Regions from separate parts of the Arthrobacter sp. StoSoilB22 genome, predicted to be linked through region 3. Evidence: riboswitches for the same ligand, from Rfam matches in the RefSeq annotation. Region 3 holds a riboswitch; each other region holds the start of a gene.
The links. A riboswitch is a leader RNA that binds a small molecule or an ion and turns the genes downstream of it on or off. The one in region 3 is predicted to bind cyclic di-AMP.
Positions count from the first base shown of each region.

Region 1: another riboswitch for cyclic di-AMP. It lies ahead of LDN70_RS19495 (hypothetical protein); the one in region 3 lies ahead of LDN70_RS05240 (C40 family peptidase).
Region 2: another riboswitch for cyclic di-AMP. It lies ahead of LDN70_RS02050 (NlpC/P60 family protein); the one in region 3 lies ahead of LDN70_RS05240 (C40 family peptidase).

Region 1 is NZ_AP024652.1:4,207,496-4,214,522, forward strand. Features, by position in the region: gene ptsP (phosphoenolpyruvate--protein phosphotransferase) at 1-1,081, shown strand, start outside; gene LDN70_RS19465 (HPr family phosphocarrier protein) at 1,112-1,390, shown strand; gene LDN70_RS19470 (helix-turn-helix domain-containing protein) at 1,530-1,946, shown strand; gene LDN70_RS19475 (maleylpyruvate isomerase mycothiol-dependent enzyme family protein) at 1,983-2,243, shown strand; gene LDN70_RS19480 (alpha/beta fold hydrolase) at 2,246-3,049, shown strand; gene LDN70_RS19485 (DUF6480 family protein) at 3,163-3,441, shown strand; gene LDN70_RS19490 (ATP-dependent DNA ligase) at 3,523-4,593, opposite strand; cyclic di-AMP (ydaO/yuaA leader) riboswitch at 4,833-4,981, shown strand; gene LDN70_RS19495 (hypothetical protein) at 4,984-6,306, shown strand; gene LDN70_RS19500 (PucR family transcriptional regulator) at 6,472-7,027, opposite strand, start outside.
Region 2 is NZ_AP024652.1:413,757-420,783, reverse strand. Features, by position in the region: gene LDN70_RS02075 (ABC transporter permease) at 1-265, shown strand, start outside; gene LDN70_RS02070 (4'-phosphopantetheinyl transferase family protein) at 262-1,035, shown strand; gene LDN70_RS02065 (type 1 glutamine amidotransferase domain-containing protein) at 1,059-1,826, shown strand; gene LDN70_RS02060 (universal stress protein) at 2,140-3,177, opposite strand; gene LDN70_RS02055 (NAD(P)/FAD-dependent oxidoreductase) at 3,596-4,288, shown strand; gene LDN70_RS02050 (NlpC/P60 family protein) at 4,451-5,248, opposite strand; cyclic di-AMP (ydaO/yuaA leader) riboswitch at 5,252-5,419, opposite strand; gene LDN70_RS02045 (copper resistance CopC family protein) at 5,594-6,229, opposite strand; gene LDN70_RS02040 (NCS2 family permease) at 6,345-7,027, shown strand, end outside.
Region 3 is NZ_AP024652.1:1,065,718-1,072,744, forward strand. Features, by position in the region: gene serC (phosphoserine transaminase) at 1-1,036, opposite strand, end outside; gene LDN70_RS05230 (iron-dependent transcriptional repressor DtxR) at 1,330-2,025, shown strand; cyclic di-AMP (ydaO/yuaA leader) riboswitch at 2,237-2,448, shown strand; gene LDN70_RS05235 (M23 family metallopeptidase) at 2,453-3,289, shown strand; cyclic di-AMP (ydaO/yuaA leader) riboswitch at 3,435-3,596, shown strand; gene LDN70_RS05240 (C40 family peptidase) at 3,601-4,344, shown strand; gene LDN70_RS05245 (NlpC/P60 family protein) at 4,444-5,241, shown strand; gene LDN70_RS05250 (HNH endonuclease) at 5,458-5,958, shown strand; gene LDN70_RS05255 (DUF6457 domain-containing protein) at 6,001-6,924, shown strand; gene LDN70_RS05260 (molybdopterin molybdotransferase MoeA) at 6,921-7,027, shown strand, end outside.

The DNA.
Region 1 (7,027 bases), 1.4 Mb from region 3:
CGATATTGCCGACGGTTCCGAGGTTTACGTAGACGGCGCAGCTGGCTTCGTGGCCGTATCGCCCTCTGATGAACAACGCGCTGCGGCGACTGCCTGGGCTGAGACCTCCGCGACGCTTGCGGAGTTTGACGGAAACGGCACGACGGCGGACGGCCACCTAGTGCCGCTCCTCGCCAACGTCGGCGGAGCCAAGGACGCCGTGGCAGCTGCCGCTTTGGGCGCCCAGGGTGTTGGCTTGTTCCGCACCGAATTCTGCTTCCTTGAACGAGACACCGAGCCCTCCGTGGAGGAGCAGGCCGCGGCTTACAAGGCCGTTTTTGACGCGTTCCCGGGCAAGAAAGTTGTCCTTCGCACGCTCGACGCCGGCGCCGACAAGCCACTCCCCTTCCTCACGGATGCCACCGAACCCAACCCTGCACTGGGTGTTCGCGGCTACCGCACCGACTTCACCACACCAGGCGTCCTGGAGCGCCAGCTCGAGGCCATTGCCCGGGCAGCTTCGGAATCCGACGCCGACGTGTGGGTCATGGCCCCCATGATCTCCACCGCCGCGGAAGCCGGCCGCTTCGCCTCCCTCTGCGCTGCTGCCGGAATCAAGACGCCGGGCGTGATGGTGGAGGTCCCCTCTGCTGCGCTGACCGCCGCCACCGTGCTGCGCGAAGTCGGGTTCGCGTCCCTCGGCACCAACGACCTCACCCAGTACGCCATGGCCGCCGACCGCCAGCTCGGACCCCTCGCGGAACTCAACACCCCGTGGCAGCCTGCCGTGCTCCGGCTCGTGCAGCTCACCGTTGAAGGTGCGGCGCAGGAAAGCTCCGGCCGCGAAGGCGACCCCAAGCCCGTGGGCGTCTGCGGTGAGGCTGCCGCCGACCCTGCCCTCGCCGTCGTACTGACCGGGCTGGGTGTCACCACACTGTCCATGACCGCGCGCTCCCTGCCCGCCGTCGGGACCGTGCTGAAAACGGTGACACTGGAGCAGGCGCAGGAACTGGCCCGGCTCGCTTTGTCTGCTCCGAGCGCTCTTGAGGCCCGCGACTGGGTCCGCGCCAAACTCCCCGTACTCGAAGAACTCGGCCTCTAACTTTTCGCTTCCGACTTTTAGGAGAAATCCATGCCCGAACGCACAGCCACCATCGCCAGCCGCTCCGGACTGCACGCCCGCCCCGCCGCCTTGTTCGCCGAGGCTGCAGGCGAGCAGCCCGTGGAGGTCACCATTGCCATGCAAGGCGAACCCGCCGATGACGCGCTCGACGCCGCGAGCATCCTTTCGCTCATGACGCTCGGCGCTGCCAAGGGTGACGTAGTGGTGCTGCGGGCCGAGGGGGACGGAGCCGACGCCGCGCTGGACGCACTGGTCAAGCTGCTGGAGACGGACTTGGACGCAGAGTAGCTGCTCGCCGGGTTGGGCCGGTACGACGATTCGCTGCACCTTGGACGGTTGGAGTCGTCCAAGGTGCAGCGATCCGTCTCAATGGATGCTGGACGCGGTGTGCGACGGTCCAACGTGAGCCACGCGCTAGGCTTCTGCCATGGCATTGATAGCTCCCCGCGTCACTCCTGGCTTGCCCGCCGATGACGCCCGGAATCTGGCACGCTCCCTCCAAGACAGCGATGACATCACCGTGTTCGTAGATGGCACGGTCCACCGCCTGCCCACCGAGGCGAGGGACGCCGTCGTCGACCTCCTCGCCAGGCTGAGCCGTGGCGAAACGGTGACGGTGAGCAGCGTGGAGGAAATGCTCACCACCTCACAAGCCGCTGAGCTTGCCGGCATCTCCCACACCTATCTGCGCAACATGACCGATCGCGGCGAAATCCCGGTGGAGTACCGGGGAACGCATCGTCGCATCCGGCAGGCCGCCATCATTGAATGGCTGGCAACGCAGAAGAAAAAGCAGCAAGCCCAAGCGGCTACGGCAGACGACGTCACCGATTCCCAGAGCTAGCCAACCCACATCACCAGCATGCTGTTCAATAGCGGTATGGCAAAAAGCTCCCCTTCGACCGTTTGGCCCGTGGTGCACCAGGAGCGTCGTGCGCTGATCCAAGACCTCGAACCGCTTGAGCCAGCGCAATGGCAGACGCCGTCCCTGTGCTCCGGCATCCGCCGCGACTACCCCGCCCAGCACGGGGCCACCGTACTCAGCGCATTACTGCTTGCGGTGTCAGGGCGGCCGATCGGGAGCGATGAAGTGAGCGGACCCGGAGCTCCGGTGTTCCTGCAACGGTTGGGAAACGAGTGAAGATGCCAGGGGACACAAAAGGATTGCTTTCTGCCGACGTCCAGGCCTTAGGCCTGACCGGCAGGATCCATTGGACGAAAGGCTCGCCTGCGCCGGAGCCGGGCGCAGAGCCGGGGAGCGAACCCGCGTACATCTTGATTCACGGGATCGGGGTGTCGCATAGATACCTGGCGCGGTTGCATGCTGTTCTCGCGGCGAGCGCACCGACGTACTCGCTGGACCTGCCCGGTTTTGGCGGGACGCCCAAGCCCGGTCGCCAGCTCTCAGTGGAGGACTACGGCGCGTTCATTGCCGATACACTCGCGTCGTGTGGCATCGACTCCTACGTGTTGGTGGGGCATTCGATGGGTACGCAATTTGCCATCGAGGCGGCCCTGCGCGCCCCCGAGCAGGTCAAGCAGTTAGTACTGATGGGTCCCGTGGTGGATTCACGGCATAAAAATGTGTGGCGGCAGTCGCTGGCCCTGACCCTCGACGGAATACTCCGCGAGAGTCCCACGTCCAACGCGATCGTCATGTCCGACTACTTCCGCTGCGGCCCGCGCTGGTACCTCACCGAGCTGCCGGTGATGATGAAATACCCCACGGAGAAAAGGCTGGCCGGCATCCAGGTACCGTTGCTGGTCCTGCGCGGTAGCCGCGACCAGGTGGCGGGCCCGGATTGGTCACTGCGGTTGTCCAGGACAGTGGTACAGGGTCGCTTGGTAGAGATTCCGGGCGTCGGGCACGTGGCGCAGCACATGCGTCCCAAGGCTGTGGCGGATGCCATCCGGAGCTTCGTCACCGCTACCACTCCGCACCGCTAAACACTGACGCACGACGCCGGCACCTGGACTGGGTGCCGCTTGTCGGGTAGCCGCGTCCCGGCTAGGCTGACGGAGCAAGCGCATTAGTAAGTTTGCTTACGAAAGGGCTGATCGTGACTGACAAAGACTCAACTGAAGAGACACAGGGCTTCGGCACCACCGGCGCCACAGGACCCTTCGCCACAGGATCCTATGACACGACCTCCGATGCCGACAGCATCCACGAAGATCCCGATATGCGCCAGGACGAGGACGAGGATCCCGCAGCCTCCGCCAACCCGGACCCCCTGGACGGCAACGTCACAGGGTTGGAGCCCGGCGGTGGAGTTCCTCCGGGAGAAACCCCGCCGGCCGAAGGCAGCATGAGCAGCGACCAAGGCCACCACGAGTAACTACGCTGCAAGCCTCGCTGTTACGTTGCTAACCCGCTGTTTCGTTGCTGGCCAGCGACGTAACAGCGGGTTGGCAACGCCCTAGGTGTTCGGTAGCTTCAGGATCTCCCCGAGATCGTACTCAGCGGGCTCTTCCAGCTGCGCGTACGTGCAGCTCCCGGGGGTCCTGTCCGGCCGCCACCTGCGGAACTGCGTGGTGTGCCGGAACCTGTCCCCCTCCATGTAGTCGTACTTCACTTCGATCACGAGCTCGGGGCGCAGGGGCACGAAGGAGAAGTCCTTGCCCCCGCTCCAGCGGCTTTGGGCGCCCGGCATGCGTGAACCCCCGGCAGCCTCGTCCTGCTTGGCCCATTCGCCCCACGGGTGCTGGTCGAGTTCAATCTGATACGGCTCAAGCTCAGCCACCAGGGCCTCGCGCTTGGCCATGGGAAACGATGCCACCACTCCCACGTGATGTAGCCGGCCGGTGTCGTCGTGCAGGCCAAGCAGCATGGAGCCCACTACTTTCGCGGTCTTGTGCCAGCGGAACCCAGCCACCACACAATCGGCCGTGCGCTCGTGTTTGGTCTTGAACATCACCCGCTTGTTCGGGAGGTACGCCCCATCCAGTGGTTTGGACAGCACACCATCCAGGCCCGCGCCCTCCAGTTGTACGAACCACTCCCGCGCCCGTTCCAGATCAGTCACCGCAGGAGTCACATACACAGGCGGCTCGGCCTCGGCGAGCGCACGTTCCAAAATGGCCCGGCGCTCGGAGAACGGCTTGTCCATGAGGTTCTGATCGCCCAGCGCGAGGATGTCGAACGCAATCATGGACGCCGGGGTCTTCTCTGCGAGCATACGGACGCGGCTGTCGGCGGGGTGGATCCGCTGCTGGAGCACCTCGAATTCGAGCCGGCCACCCTCGATCAGGACGATTTCGCCGTCAATCACGCATTTGTCCGGCAGGTTCTTCCTGAGGGCATCCACCAGCTCCGGGAAGTAGCGGGTCATGGGCTTCTCGTTGCGGCTGCCCAGGACGATCTCGTCGCCGTCCTTGAAGACGATGGTCCGGAAGCCGTCCCATTTGGGCTCGTAGTGCCCAACATCGGGGATGGTCGGAACGGATTTGGCGAGCATGGGCGAGACGGGTGGCATCACAGGCAGGTCCATAGACAATGTCTACCCGCCGGTGCGCGCCGAAGCTAGTGTTGGCCAGGGATATCTTGGTCGAGCGGCCCAGCGAGTGCCGCCCAGCACCGGCCCCGAAGCCTAAGCGCCAGAAGCCTACCGCTTAGGCTGAACTACCGCCCGTTACATTAATGTGACTTTACTTTCCGGCTCATGTACCGTCGTAGGGCGACCCATATCTCCGCTGGGCCGCTTCCGGATTGACGCCGAGCTCTGCCGCAATCCGGGATCCGCCAGACCCGCGGCAGAGACGGGGGACCCAGGTTCCCGGGCTTGTTACCCACAAGCCCTTGGGGTGAAGCCGCCTTGCGCGGCCGGACGGCCTCGTCCGAACCCGACAGCTAACCTCGAAGGCGTTGAGAGGCAACCACCATGTCCCCAACCATGGATCAGCCGCGCCGCGCCCAGACTGAAGGCGAGCGCACCAAGCCAACCGGACGCCGTCGGGCCCAACCCAGCGGATTCCTTGACAACGCGCCGGCAGATTCCGCCGCCGTCAGCGGAACGTCAAGCACGACGCCGGAACCCGCCACGGCGGCCATGCCCGCCGCGGTGAAACCCACCACGCGTGCGGAAATCCGCGCAGCCGAGCGCGAGCGTGCTGCCCGGGCCGTACTCGCGCCCGAGGAATCGGCGGCAGCTCCGAAGTCCACCACACCGGGACCTCCTACCGCAGCCATCCCCATCGTTCCGCCGGCCAGCCAGGAACCCGCCACCACGGCTATTCCAGTAGTGCAGCCTGCAACGCCGGAACCCGCAACTGCGGCCATTCCCGTAGTCACTGCCCGCGATGAGTCCGCGCGCACGCCGGAACCCACGGAGTCCCCGCGCAAGGACGCTGAGTCCCCGCGCGGCAAGTCTCCGGCTCAGGTGGCCGCAGCCGCTACAGCCTCAGCATCCTTGGCAAGCCGCCGGGACGTTCGAAAGCCGGCCGCTGCGCCCACCACCAAGTCCGGTTTTGGCGCCACATCCTCGTTCGGCCGTGAGCCGTTCGGCCGCGAACCACAGGCCGCCCTGCGCAAGGCGGCTTCGGTCAAACACATGAGCCAGCGCATGGCCGTGGTGGCGGGGGCCCTTGGCCTCGTGCTGACAGCCGGCGCTTTGGGGCCGGCCCTTGAACTTCCGTTCTTCGGCCAGGAAACCCCGTCGCAGGAAGCCGGCGGGGGCGAAGGCCGCACCTCGGGTTCGGCATCGCCCGGGCCCAAGGCTTCCTACACCACGGCGTCATCACCTTCGGCCTCCACGCCATCCACAGCATCAGGGGCAACGGCTTCCTCCGAGGCCGGCCAGCCCGCGACGATCGCGGAGGCACCCGGGGCGGTGTCGCCGTCGTCGACTCCCACCCCACAGGTTTCGCTCGCGGACCCGGTATGGGTTCCGTCAGCGGGCTCGTCCGCAGTCCCGGCAGTTCCTGGCGCCACCAGCCCGGCACCCACCCAGCCGGCCCCCGCGCCGAGCGATGTGCCGCCCTCGGACACCATCACTACACCGCCTGCGCCGACGCCAACGGGCACTCCCACACCGACCCCGACTCCCACAGGAACTGCGACTCCCACACCGACTCCAACGCCGACGGATACTGCAACGCCGACGTCCAAGCCGAAACCGGGCAAGCCGACCGCTGCCTCAGCACCGCAGCCCAGTGAATCGGCACTTCAGGACATCCTCGATGCCGCACAGAAGGTATTCGGTTGAGCACCCGCCTGCCGCGTACGTCCACCCATGCGGGGTGGCATAGCCGGTACTGCAGCAGCAGCCGGACTGCCACGTTCCGTCGGCGGATGGGGCGCTGGAGCTGCCAGCGTTTGCGGCGCTCGTAAGGCAACACCGCATACTTCGTACTTACAAGGGGAAGCAGGCTCAGATCCGTGGCCGTACTGCCCAACGCCTGGCCTTCAGGGCCGCATGTAACTCGAGCCGGATCGCGCCACTCAACGGATCAGCACCGATGAGCTGGCGGATCCGGCCGAGCCTGTTGTAGATGCTGCTCCTGTGGAGATGAAGTTTGGCGGCGACGTCCTGAACCGAGCCGTCATTGTCATAGAGCAATTCAAGGACGGGCAGGAGTTCGCCGTTTTTGTCGTGGTCCTCGAGTGCCCTGAAATGCACAGATCCCGTGTCATCCCAACCGCCCGGTGCTACCAAACGATCGAACAGCTGGTACACGCCAACAGTTCGGCTGTCCACGAGCTCACCCAAAGGGAGGTCTACTGCGGCCGCTTGGGCAGCAACCTTCGCTTGCCGGTACGCACCGGACAGCTGCCGGATAACTTGGAATGGTTCGCTGATCCCCAAGATTACCCTGTCCACTTTGCGGCCTGCGCGTTTGGCGAGCTCCAGTTGATAGTGCACCAAAACCTGGGCATGGTCCGCCCGGCCGCCCGACTCGCGGAACAACACAACGGAATGCGTCTCC
Region 2 (7,027 bases), 650 kb from region 3:
CCCTGTCACCTTCGTGTCGGGGGCCTTTGTCTCCACCGCGTCCTTGCCGGGTCCACTGCGTGCCATCGCCGAATGGAACCCTGTGACGTCCGTGGCCACGGCCGTGCGTGAGCTCTTCGGAAACGCCGCACCGTCAGGCTTCGTTGCGCCGGGCGGGTGGCCTGCTGACAACGCCCTGCTCTACGCCGTCGCATGCAGCCTTGCCATCATCGCGATCTTCGCGCCCCTGGCGATCATGAAGTACCGGCGCATCAGCAAGCTGTGAACAGCAAGGCAGGGACCCCCAGCGTCGGGTACTTGATCATGCGCTCCGCCGACGTTGAGGCGGCCTGTTCCGGCGCCGGCGGCATGGACCGCTTCCTCACCTCCGAAGAAAAAGACGCACGACGCCGGTACCGCACCTCTGCGGACAGCCGCGACTATGCGGCGTCCCATGTACTGCTTCGCCTGCTCGCCGCACACCGGCTCGGCCTGGATGCCCTCGATTCGCCGGAGCTGGACATCACCCGCCAATGCCCTGGATGCGGCAGTTCAGCCCACGGGCGGACGACGATGCCTGGGATGTCGCTGAGCCTTTCCCGCAGCCATGGCTTGGTCATGGCGGCCGCGGGTCCGGCCGCAGCCAGGGTGGGTGCGGACGTGGAACTGGTACCTTCGGCTCTTTTCGACGGCTTCGATAGCTACGTCCTTTCCCCCGGGACAGCGGCCGCCATGGATGTGCGGGAAAAGATGGGTCAGTGGGTTGCCAAGGAAGCCATCCTGAAAGCGGCTGGGCTTGGGCTCAGCATCCAGCCGTCCACCGTGGCACTGCTTTCCGACGGCGAGTCGCGCGGGGTTCTTCGGGCGGAGTGTCCGGGCCAGCCTCTGGTGCACGGGCTCAGGGTCCATCCCGTCCCGGCCGCCCCAACCCACCTGGCTGCAGTTTCTGCCAGGACCATCGACCCGCCTAGGTTGATGAATGCCGCCGAAGTGCTGCCTGCCGGCAGTGCCCGGCAGGCTCCATGGAGCTTGCAAATGAGCAAGACACAATGTTGAACACCGACGAAAAGGAGCATCTCATGAAGAAAATCCTCATGGTACTGACCAGCGTTTCCGAGATCGGCGATACCGGAGAAAAGACCGGCTACAACGTGGCCGAGGCAGCACACCCCTGGAAGGTCTTCAAGGATTCCGGGCATTTCGTCGATTTTGCCTCCATCAAGGGGGGCCAGCCGCCCCGTGACGAAGTGGACACGGATGACCCCATCCAGGTTGCGTTCACCGAGGACGAGACCACCCGCGCCGGGCTGTACAACACCGCACGCGTGGACGTTGTTGATCCCGGCCAGTACGACGCCGTCTACCTGGTGGGCGGCCACGGCACCATGTGGGACTTCCCGGACAGCGAAGGGCTGCAGAACCTGGTTGCCAGCGTCTACAACGCCGGGGGCCTGGTGGGTGCTGTATGCCACGGACCGGCAGGCTTGCTGAACGTGGAATTGGATAATGGCTTCCGACTGGTGCAGGGCCGCGACGTGGCCGCCTTTACCAACGACGAGGAAGCGGCCGCAGGCAAGGACAAGGTCATCCCATTCTTCCTGGCAGACCGATTGGAAGAACAGGGTGCCCGCCACGTTTCCGCCCGTGTCTTCGAGGAAAAAGTGGTCGTGGACGAGCGCTTGGTAACTGGCCAGAACCCGGCCTCCGCCGCGGGAGTTGCCAAGGAGATGGAGAAACTCTTCGCGGAGGTCATCCATCAGGAAAAGGCCGAGGAGCAGCACGAGGCCGAGGCCGTGCGCGCCGAGAAGGACGCCCGCAAGCAGGCAGCGGCAGACGCCGAAAACTGACCTGTTTTTCAGCGGGGTCTAAGGGTCGGGTTGAACCGCGGCAGTCCTCGCAGCCGTTGGCTGATCCCTTCGATGGGGGCAGCCATCGCGGCCTCGGCCGCGGACATTTCACCGGATACTGTCTCCATGCCGCGACTGATGAAGCACCGTAGACGCGTTCCAGGTCCGGCCGCAGAGTTCGCACATGTTCTGGCATGCTCGTTGAGCTGACTGCCGTGGCGGCCCCCGGGGTCCGGACGGATGTCTGAGGTGCAGACGGCCGCTTGAGGTGGGCCCGAGTCCAGCCAGCTCCGGCCCACCGCTGCTGCTGAAGCTAGGTCACACCCAGCATGGGTCCAAACTTGTGACGGTCCGCCAGCCGGGGATCATCCCTGTCCGGAACAACCAGCACTGGCCCCTTGGCGTGGTGCAGGACTCCGTCTGATGTTGACCCCAGCAGCATTCCCGCGAATCCGCCTCGGCCACGGGTTCCCAAAACAACCAGCTCGACGCTGCGGCTGGTTTCCACAAGAACATCAACGGGCGAGCCATCCCGGAGGTCCGTCTCAATAGCCAACGAAGGGAAGTGGCTTCTGAGCCAGGCAACACCGGCGTCAAGCTGGACCCTGATATCGGCGAATAGGGCATCGCGGTCCAACGGAGCCGGAACCCACGCCAGGGAACCGCTGTACTGCGGAACAGCGCAGATGACGCGCAGTGTGGCTCCCATACGCTGCGCTTGCTCGGCAGCTTCGAGCACAGCAACGCGTGCTTGCTCGGAGCCGTCAACGCCTACTGCAACCACGTTTTCCACAGTGCGCGGGCCCGTTCTGGCGTGCTCGGCCTTGATGTGTTTGTCCTCGGTGTTCTCACCGAGGCGGTCAGCGCAATAGAGCGGGACCGTCACCGTGGGGCATTTGGCGTGCGCGGGCAGGGCACTACTCACCGAACCCAGGAGGCGCCCGACGAACCCACCGCGACCCCTGCTGCCGAACACCAGCAGCGCGGCCTCCTCGGAAAGGTCCAACAAGACACCAGCGGCATCACCGTTTTCCACGGAAGCATCGACGTCAATGGCATATCCGGAGACTTTGTCCAAGGCTTGACGAACGATCGCATCAGCGCCTTCGCGGATGACGGAATCGTCAACTGTTGCGTAGCCACCGTCCAAGCCGGAGGCCGCGAAAATTGGCACGGAGTACGCCGTGACAATATGCAGCGGAAGCTGGCGGCGCTCCGCCTCCCGTGCGGCCCAAACCAAGGCGCACTGACCGTGCTCTGAACCATCCACCCCGACGACGATGCCACCAGGTTCCACAACCTGGTCCTGGCCGTCCGGTGACTCTTCACTGTGTCTTCCGTGCTGGTCCATGGGGGCCTGCCTCTCCACCTACTGCTTGATGTTCCGGCTATTCTGCCAGAGGATCCCGGCCTAGAACTTCCAGACTGTTTTGTTGCCAACAGCCGGGGCAGGAGAAACCCGGAAATTCCTCCTCCCAATGCTCACTATTCTCGGTCAGCAGTGGCGAATCAAGACGACATTGGGCTATGTGCATAACGGTCAGGGCTCGGTTCCCGGCGGCCCCTGGGGTGCTCGCGGCGAAGAGACAAAACGCGCAGGCGGAGAGGCTATCCATGGCCGAAAAAGTTCGGTAGTGTTCGAGTCACCGAATGGCCGGAAAACGTGTCTCACACCACACGCCCCGGTCATTTACTTGCGGCCGCTTGGGGAACTCGGACGCGATCCCACGCGATGCCGAAAGGCACACACGTCAAGGAGGAACCAAGCAGTGTCACTCACGCCTGATTCCGGCACGGAACGCACCACCACCGTGATCATCGGAGCCGGCCTGTCCGGCTTGGCAGTTGCCAGCGAACTCAGCCGCTACGGCGTGGGTTCGATCGTGGTAGACGGGTTCGGCGCGTTATCCACTACTGGACCGTCCGTCCATACAGGCATGCTCCAACGCACCGACGCCGCAGATCCGGCAGCAATGCAGGAACGCAACGAAATCCTTCGCCACCTGAGGAACTACGCTGCCAGTCATCACCTGGACGTTCGCAACACCACTCGCGCTGTCCGCTTGGATTTCCTGGGCTCAGATCCCTCACGGCATATCGGATACGGTGTGGCCGCCAGCATGACAACCACAGGCCTGAGGACCGGGCTCCACGCATCCGGCCCCCACGAATCCCATCCTCGCCAGTGGGCAATCCACACAGCCCAAGGCGTTCTCCTGGCAGACCACGTAGTAGTGACACGCTGCGCCCAGAGCCAGCTACGGCGCATGCTGGCCGAACTTGGCATAGCAGTCGGCCAGAATCTTGCCGCGGCCATGCGGGCCGTAGGAATGCACCTGGTGGGCGTCGGAGACCTCATCACTCCGTCCCCCAAGGAAGTGCTGCGGCAAGCCAAGGCAGTGGGTCAGGCCATCTCCTCCAAGGTTGCCCTGCCGGCGGGTCCCGGCGTCGCCATCGCCTAGGAAGTCCCGCAAGCAAACGCGCTACCACCCCCGCAAGCCGGCCAAGTCCGCCGTCGTACGTCCCGCACTGAACTTTTACGAACAGAACTTAACGCCAAAGGCCGGTGCCTCCGGAGACATAAGTCTTCGAAGGCACCGGCCTTTGAACTGAAGCGTGAGGCTTTATGCGCCAGCGCGTACGTAGGTCAGGGGACCCGTTGCGGTCAACCAGCTGATCGGGTGGATGCCCGTCTGGTTGCCGTTGATGCCACCGCTGATGGCCTGGCCGTTGCCGATGTAGATAGCAACGTGGCCGGACTGGACGATCATGTCACCGGGCTGAGGATCGCTGACGACCTTGCCGTAGTTCATGAACTGCATGGGACCGAGGTCGCCTACCGGGATGCCTGCGGAACCAAGGGCCTTTTCGACCATGGCGGTGCAGTCCTGGAAGATACCGATCTGTGCGTAAGCCGAAGCAACCATGGCTGCGTTGACGCCGCCGGCGGCGGGGGCAGCTGCAGGAGCAGCGGCAACCGGTGCAGGTGCGGCAGCAACAGGAGCAGCAACCGCGGCCTGAGCGGCAACGGGAGCTGCAGCAGCAGCCGTGGTGACAGCTGCCTTCTTGGCTACGGGGGCCTCAACAACGGGGGCCGGCTTTTCGATGACCGGAGCTGCTACGGAAGCAACTGCGGGACGCTCGAAATTGACGGTAGCCGTCGACAGGGCGGTAACAACCTTGGTGGGTGCCTCGGAAACGGTCTCAGCAACCGTTGCGGGGCTGGAATCGCGCTGAACCGGGGTCTCAGCTGCGTGAGCAGCAATGGAACCGGTCAAAACGAGGCCCGAGGCTGCTGCGATAACAGCTGCCTGACGACCAGCGCCTGAAGCGTTGCTGGCAACTGCCTTCGAGATGGAGATGAACGGATTAGGACGTACGCTGTCCGCCTTACGACGGCCGCGAAGAATGCGTGAAGACATGAAAGAGCCTCTCCCGATGCCTGCGAGGTTAGCTGTCGGATTCGGATGGGAGTCACCCGGCCACTATCTCCCGCTGTTCAGCGAAAGCATCGTGACTTCACCCCAAGGCACGCTCGAAAGCGACCTAAATTGGGTTCCCCGTCTCTGCCGTAGGTTTGTCTGCGAACGGATTCCGGACTGCGGCAGAGCTAGGCAATCAGGCCGGAAGTGCCCGCTACGTGGAACAGGCACAGGAACTACGGTACGCGATGATTCTCCCGAAGTCACATTTAAGTAACGGGAAGTGGGCTTCTGGCGTGTCGCGGTAACCGATTCGAGATATTCGCAGGTACGTAGAAAACCGCGCTATTCCGCGGGAGTATCGCCCTCTGAGTCGTTGGACGCCGCCAATTTCTTCCGTGCGGTAACGGCGAGATAAATTACGAGACCCACAGCCACAACAGCCAGCCCCACAATGCTCCAAGGGAAAGGTTGGGAGGCGTCGGCGGCTGGCTCATTGTTACCGGCAGTCCCTGGTGCGGCGGTGCCCACTGTTGGTACCGCAGCTGAGGAAGCCGAAGCCGCTGGTGAGGCACCCGCCGTACCACTCGCCGACATCGAGCCTCCTGCGGCGGCTGTGAACGTGAAGGTGCCCTCAATCGGGTGCGAGTCGGAGCTGACCACGCGCCATACCACTGTGAACTCGCCGGCAGGGGCGCCCTCGCGGAGCTTCTGAACGGCCTGGTTGTCGATGATTTCGACCGGACCGTCCGCCCAGTTCTCGCCGCCGGCCGTCACCGTTACGCCCGAACCGATCGCGAGCGGGCGGTTGTTGAACGTAATGGAGACCGACGCCGGGACTTCCGCAACGCGGGCACCGTTGGCTGGCGCTGTGGACTCGGCGACGTCGTGCGCGGACGCCGGTGCCGCTGCAAACAGCAGGGCGGAAGCAAAAGCAAGAGCAGCGACGACGGCGGCCAGAAGCGGGCGGATGGTACGCATGGGGCGGTTTCTCCTAGTGTTGGCTTCCTTACAGACTAGGCGAATCGTTGGGAGGGCCCGCACCGGACAACATAGGATTTGAGAGCAAACTCCCCCTCGATCCCCGGAGACCTTCATGCTTAAACAAGGTTCTGCAGTCGACCGCTACTTCAAGATCTCCGAACGTGGATCCACATATTCGCGGGAAATCCGTGGCGGCTTCGCGACCTTCTTCGCCATGAGCTACATCGTGGTGCTCAATCCACTGATCCTCTCCGGACCCGATTCGAGTGGCGCGTCGCTGGGTTTCACCGCCGTGGCAGCCACCACGGCGTTCGTTGCCGGCATCCTGACCATCCTCATGGGAGCCTGGGCCAAGCACCCGTTCGCCGTGGCTACAGGCTTGGGCGTCAACGCGTTCGTCGCAGTCACGGTGGCATCGCACCCCGGGCTGACATGGCCGGACATGATGGGACTCGTGGTGCTTTCCGGCATCACCATGCTCATCCTGGTGCTGACCGGATTCCGGACTGCAGTGTTCAAGGCGGTGCCCGAAGCCCTCAAAACGGCAATCGTTGTGGGCATTGGCCTCTTCATCGCCCTCATCGGCCTGGTTAACGCCGGTTTCGTCCGGCGCATCCCCGACGCCGCCGGAACCACCGTTCCACTCGGTCTGGGCGTGGACGGCAAGCTCCTTGGCTGGCCCACCCTGGTATTCGCAGTGGGCCTGATCCTCACCATCGCGCTGGTGGTCCGGAAGGTCCGCGGAGCCATCCTGATCGGCATCGTGGTTTCCACCGCGCTGGCTGCCATCCTCGA
Region 3 (7,027 bases):
GGTTGCGGCCGAGCTTACGGTACGGTTCGGTGTCCACCACGCCGTTGGCGCGCAGGACCTTGGCGATGGCCGCGGCGTCAATGGAGTCGTCAAAGTCGATGGTGGCGATGACGTTGGAGCGGTCCTCGGCGTTTGCGACGAAAGGCGTGGCGTACTCGGAGGCCTCAGCCCAGGAGTAGATGCGGTTGGCAGAATCTGCCGTGCGCTTGCTGGCGAAGTCCAGGCCGCCGTTGCTGTTGAGCCACTGCACCTGTGCGTCCAGGGTCACCAGGGTGGAGAGCGACGGGGTGTTGTAGGTCTGGTTCAGCTTGGAGTTATCAATGGCCGTCTGCAGGTCCAGGAAGTCCGGGATCCAGCGGTCGCTGGCCTTGATGCGTGCAGCACGCTCCAGGGCTGCGGGGGAGAAGAGGCCCAGCCAGAGGCCGCCGTCGGAGGCGAAGTTCTTTTGCGGGGCGAAGTAGTAGACGTCCGATTCGGCAACGTCAACGTCCAGCCCGCCGGCCGCCGAGGTGGCATCCACCAGGACGAGGGAGCCTTCATCAGCACCCTGGACGCGTTTGACGGGCGCAGCCACGCCCGTTGACGTTTCATTCTGGGGCCAAGCGTAGACGTCAACGCCGGCTTCGGCCTGTGCCACCGGGCGGGTTCCGGGTTCGGCCTTGATGATGGAAGAAGCATCAAGGAAGGGTGCCTTGTTGGTGGCGGCAGCGAACTTGGAACCGAACTCACCGAAGGACAAGTGCTGTGCCTTCTTCTCCACCAGGCCAAACGCCGCCACATCCCAGAACGCCGTTGAGCCGCCTACGCCGAGGACAACCTCGTAACCTTCCGGAGCGCGGAAGAACTGGCTGAGTCCTTCACGGACCGAACCCACCAGGTTCTTGACCGGAGCCTGGCGGTGGGAGGTACCCAGGATGGTGGACGATGCTGCAGACAACGCCTCGATCTGTTCCGGGCGAACCTTGGACGGTCCAGCGCCGAAGCGTCCGTCCTTGGGCAGAAGGTCGGCGGGAATGGTGATGCTGTTGTCGCTCACGTGGCGCTCCAATGGGTGTCGGCTAGAGATGGGAGGTGGCATGGGGCATCAACTGCCCCTTCGACACCCCAATTCTGCCTGACACGGCCCGGCCTCAGGAACCTGCCACCGTCATAGTCCGCCACGTGGAATGCGGTCCCACCGAATGCGACCGGAATTATCCAGAGTAATTCCAAATAAGCTAGGCTGGGGGTTGGCGTTCAGGGGGCGGCGGTGCACACCGTCCGCCCTTGCCAGGGACGCGGTACGGTGGAGATTACGCAAGGAACTGCGTTCGAGGAGAGCTGAGCTGGATGACGGATCTGATCGATACCACTGAGATGTATCTTCGGACCATTTTGGAGCTTGAAGAAGAAAACATTGTGGCCCTGCGGGCCCGCATCGCCGAGCGCCTGCGGCACTCCGGCCCCACTGTTTCCCAGACCATTGGACGCATGGAGCGCGATGGCCTGGTGATTGTGTCCAACGACCGCCACCTGGAACTGACGGAAGCGGGCCGGAAGCGCGCCACCGAAGTCATGCGCAAGCACCGCCTCGCGGAGCGCCTGCTGGCCGACGTCATTGGGCTTGATTGGGCCTACGTCCATGATGAAGCGTGCCGCTGGGAGCACGTCATGAGCGAGCGTGTGGAGCGTCGGCTCTACGAGCTCTTGGAACACCCCACGGAGTCTCCCTACGGCAACCCCATCCCCGGACTTGAAGCGCTTGGCGGCCTTGCCAGCCAGCCCTTCCCTCGGCTGGATGTCAACCTGCTCCAGGCAATGGACGGATATGCCGCCGCTACCCGCGTGGTGGTCAGCCGCCTCGCGGAGCCCATCCAGGTTGAGCCGGAGCTCCTGACCCAATTGGACGAAGGCGGAATCCGTCCCGGCGCAAGTGTCTCGCTGGAGCGCGTCGGCGAGTACATCTCCGTCCGTGTTCCGGGCATCGAAGGCGCTTTGGAGCTGCCGCCCGAGGTGGCTGCGCACGTCTTCGTATCCCTCAACTGAGTGTCGCCGGCAGCGCCGTGTCAAACCTCACTTCTGTCACTTTTTAGCGCGCGTGACCTGCGGTTTTCCGAAAAAGATGATAAAGGCCTTCCGCGCTGAGTGCGTTCCTGTTGATAACGAATTTATTACCGAAGGCCTTAATCCCCTATAGTTATTTACTAGCGCTGATACCAAAGCGTTACCTGATCCGGAGCCGAGCTCTGCCAGCGGACCAGGTGTGTCACCCACCACTGGCAGAGGCGGGGGAACCACAAGCGGCTGTCTAAAGAAGCAGCCTTGGGGTGAAGTCCGCAGCAGAAGTGCCCACGTATACAAGTCCCTCTTGGGATACCTGTGTGCCGTGAGCGCCTCGCGCGGACCGGGTCTTTGTACTCTCTGACCCGAATCCGACAGCTAACTTCGCAGGCTTTTGAGAGAGGAACAGAGTTTGACATCGCAGAACGTCAGGGGTCGCCGCCGCGCGTCCGGCCCCGCTGCTGAGCTGCGGCCAGCCACCGTCGTCACGGAGATCCGGCCCCGCGCCACCGAGCGTCAAGTGCGCCGCCGTAAGAGCCCCCTGCGCCAGGTTGCCGACTTCGCCGCTGCCAGCGGCGTCGGGCAGAAGGCCGGTGTTGCGCTTGCCGCCACCGGGCTTGCCCTGACTGTCGGCCTGCCGGCCACCAGCCCGGTCATGGCCACCTCGGAATCGGGCCAGACCGAGTCCGCCCTCGCCGTCGCAGCCCCCGCGGGCAGCCAGCCCGAGGTTTCCGCGGCAGCGTCGGCAAAGATCGACTTCAGCCGAGCCGCAGTCGCCACTGCCGCTGACCCCGATGGGAAGTTGAAGCAACTGCTCAGCGCCCAGTCGGCCGGAAGCATCCAGCGCGCGTCATCCGTTGGCACCATGGCCAGCCCCCTTGACACACTTACCACGGCATCGCCCTTCGGCTACCGTGTCAGCCCCCTCACGGGCGGCGCCGGCGACTTCCACCGGGGCCAGGACTTCGTTGCCCAGTGCGGCACCGCTGTCCACGCAGCAGCAACCGGCAAGGTCACTTTCGCCGGATGGCACGAATATGGCGGAGGCAACCGTGTGGTTATCGACCACGGCAACGGCCTCGAGACCACGTACAACCACCTGTCGTCCTTCACCGTCCAGGTGGGACAAACCGTCAACCGTGGCGATACCGTCGCGCTGAGCGGCACCACGGGCGCTTCAACCGGCTGCCACCTCCACTTCGAGGTTCAGGTCAACGGTGAAGTAGTAGACCCCATGGGCTGGCTCTAACCAATCTGATGGTCGCCTCTCGCATGTGCGGGACATCCCGTGACCTGAATGTGACATTTGCGTTCAACTGTTGTAGCGTACAGAGCGCATCGGCTTTTTAGGGGGCCGGTGCACTTGAGTGGATTGCCTAGCTCTGCCACCTCTCAAGGTCCGTTCGCATAAATCGTCTGGCAGGGGCGGGGGAACCACTTCTGGTCTTCGTGAGAAGGCCTTGGGGTTAAGTCGCAAAACTTCCTTGGAAGCGGCGCGGCCGGATGACTCCCATCCGAATCCGACAGCTCACCTCGCAGGCATTGGGAGAGGCTACCTACGTGTCATCACGCACTACCCCTGCGCGCCATCGCGCCCAAACGGTTCGCACGAACCCGTTGAACACGCTTTCCAAGGCTGTATCCACCAACGCCGGAACCATGAGCCGTCAGGCCATCGTTCTGGCTGCAGCCTCAGGCCTCGTCCTCACCGTCGGATTGCCCGCACAGGCAGCCGACGCCGATGTTTCCAAGACTGAAGCCTCCAGCACCCAGCAGCTGGTTGTAACGGCAGTGGTTACCGCAGAGCCAACAGCCACCGTTTCCTTCGAGAGCCCCACCGTGGCCACCAAGGAAGCCCCCAAAGTAGTCCAGCGCGCAGCGCAGGTTACCGAACGAGCAACGGCCACCACGGACGAAGCCCCTGAAGCCGTGACGGCGAAGTCCTCCGAGGCCAAGGACCCGGCTGCCAGCGCAGCTGCTTCCGGCCTTGCTGCTATCGCCTACACCGGCATCGGCTCCCCCTACGTTTGGGGCGGAACAACACCTAACGGCTGGGACTGCTCCGGCTTCACCCAGTGGGTCTACGCCCAGGCAGGCATCAGCATCCCGCGCGTTAACGCCTGGACGGCTATGACGCCCACCAGCACTCCTTCTCCCGGCGACCTCGTCATGCAGAACGGCGGAGCCCATGTGGGCATCTACGTCGGCAATGGCATGATGATCAGCGCTTTGAACCCCGGCCAGGGAACGCTGCTGCACTCCGTAGCGTCCACCGGCACCTCCTCGTTCTACACCCTCCGCTAGAAACAACCCGGTTCGGGGTGGGCCGGCATGCCCGCAATGCCGGTCCTACCCGCTACCCGTGTGCACCCCAACGGCGCTCGGATACGAAAAGAGAAAATCATGACCAGTGCAAACAAGCTTGCACGGCACCGCGCTGAGGCCCCCAAGACCAGCTCGCTTGCCGTCATTGCCAAGGCTGTCAGCTCCAACGCCGGTGGCGTTGGCCGCCAGGCAGCAGTGATCGCCGCAGCTTCAGGCCTGGTCCTGACCAGCGGCATCGCGGCCAACGCAGCCGAGACCAACGTTGATCGTGAGTCGACCTCCACGTCCACATTGGACATCCAGTCCGTAGTGCAGGCCACCATCGCGGCCGACTCCACTGTGGCTATCTCTTACGAGCGTCCCGTGGTTACCACGGTGGAAGCTCCGGCTCCCGTTGTGGTGGAAGAAGCGCCGACCAAGGTTGAAGCAAAGGTTGAAGCCACGGAAGCACCTGCGGTTGCCGCCAAGGCCGCTCCTGCAGCCAACGCCACCGTGGCCGTCAGCAACTCAACCCCCGCTCCAGCAGCTCCGGCGGCTTCCAGCGGACTCGGCGCAGCCATCGCTGCAGCTGCTTACGCCCAGCTCGGCGTCACCCAGGACTGCACCATGCTGGTCACCAACTCCCTTGCAGCCGTGGGAATCAACTTCCACGACTGGCCTGCAGGTTACCTCTCCTTGGGCCGCACGGTCAGTGCAGCAGAAGCCCAGCCCGGCGACCTCGCCTACTACGCAAACGGTGGTTTGGCCGGACAGGCGCACATCGCTGTATACGTGGGCAACGGCCAGGCAGTTCACGGTGGATGGAACGGATCCACCACGGCACTGTTCAGCGTCAACGTCGGTTCCGGCCCGGTTTTCATCCGCGTCAACGGCTGATTCACTTTCTTCAGAACACCCCGCAGGCTCCGGCCGGCGGGGTGTTCTGCTTTAACCGCGCATGAACTCTTGCCGACACTGTGAGCGAAACGACAGAAAAATTCGTTGATACGGCATATAAGTGCTTACCCTTATGTTGTCGATCCACAGCCCGTACATGCAGAGGGCAGCCGGCCCTCGTGCCCCTGACGGGTGCGGCCGTGAAGAGGTACGTGCATGCGCACACTCGTTCTGAATGCTGGATATGAACCGCTGGCGGTAATCACATTCCGCCGGGCGCTGGTCCTTGTGCTCACTGGGAAAGCTAGCGTAGTGGCCGAAGGCGACGAGCCTGTCGTCGGGCCACAGGAAATTCTTGGACGCCCGTCCGTGATTCTCCTTAACCGCTACATACGTCCCAAGTACAACAAGGTCACCGCCGTGAGCCGCCGCGGGGTGCTTCGCCGCGACGGTCACCGGTGCGCCTATTGCGGCAAAACAGCCCACACCATAGACCACGTCCACCCCAAATCCAGGGGCGGCGCGGATTCCTGGGAAAACCTGGTTGCGGCGTGCTTGAAATGCAACAACGCCAAAAGCGACCACACACTGGGTGAAATGGGTTGGAAGCTCCGTTTCAAACCCGGGGTGCCCCAGGGAACCATGTGGCAGATCAAAGAACTCGAGAAACCTGCGCCGGACTGGGACCCGTTCCTTTTGCCGGAATCCGCTGCCTGATCGATTTCTGCTGACCTCCGGCCGCCCGGGTAGTCTGGGCGGATGGAGTTCAACGCCCTTATTTTGGCGGGTGGCAGGGCCACCCGCCTCGGTGGCGTGTCCAAGCCATGGTTGAAGTACGACGGCGACACCCTCCTTTCGCTCGCACTTCAGGCTGCCCGGGGTGCTTCGGCGGTGGTTGTGGTGGGGCCGGATGAGCCCGGCTCAGGCGGCGGCGAGCCAGGAGGCACCGGGAACCTACCGGACGCTGTTCTGCGGACACGCGAAGAACCTGTATTCGCAGGGCCGGCAGCTGCCATCGCGGCCGGCTTGAGCGCGCTGAAGAATGGCGGTAGGAGCACTCCATGGACGCTGGTGCTTGCCTGCGATATGCCGCATGCATCCCGCGGTGTTGAGCTCCTTTGGGCAGCTCTTGAGTCCAGTCCCGGAATGGAAGGAGCCATGGCCGTCTCTGCCGACGGCCGGAAGCAGCCGCTTCTGGGGGCCTACAGTACAGAGGCCCTGGAAAGGGAAGTGGCCGTAGCTTCGGGAGGTTCCGGGTTAACGAACTCATCAGTGTTCCGCCTGCTTGCTAGGCTGAACGTGCTGGACGTTGAAGTCCCCGCTGGGTCCACCGATGACGTGGATACATGGGAGGACGCTGCGGCCTTGGGCATTGACTACGAGTTGGAGGCGGACGTGAAGAGCCAGGAAGAGACGCTCGAGGAATGGTGCCGGACACTGCTTCAGGCATTCGAGCTTGAGGGCGTGGAAGTGGACATCAACGAGGTCCTCGCGGTGGCTGGAGTAGCAGCACATTCCGTGGTGCGCCCCGCCGCACCCCTGACCACGTTTATTGCAGGTTACGCGGCCGGAATGGCCCGCGGAATTGGCCAGGCCAGCGATGACGCGTCCATGAACGCTGCCTTGGAACTGGCCCGCAAAATTGCCCGGGAGTACTCGGAGTCCGGGACCGGCCCGGAATGACGGAGGCCCCCAACGAGGGCCATCACGCGGCGCACACATGGCATGAGGCCCGGCAGCGTGCGTTCGACGTCGCCACACCCATTCCGTCGGGCCCCGTGCCGCT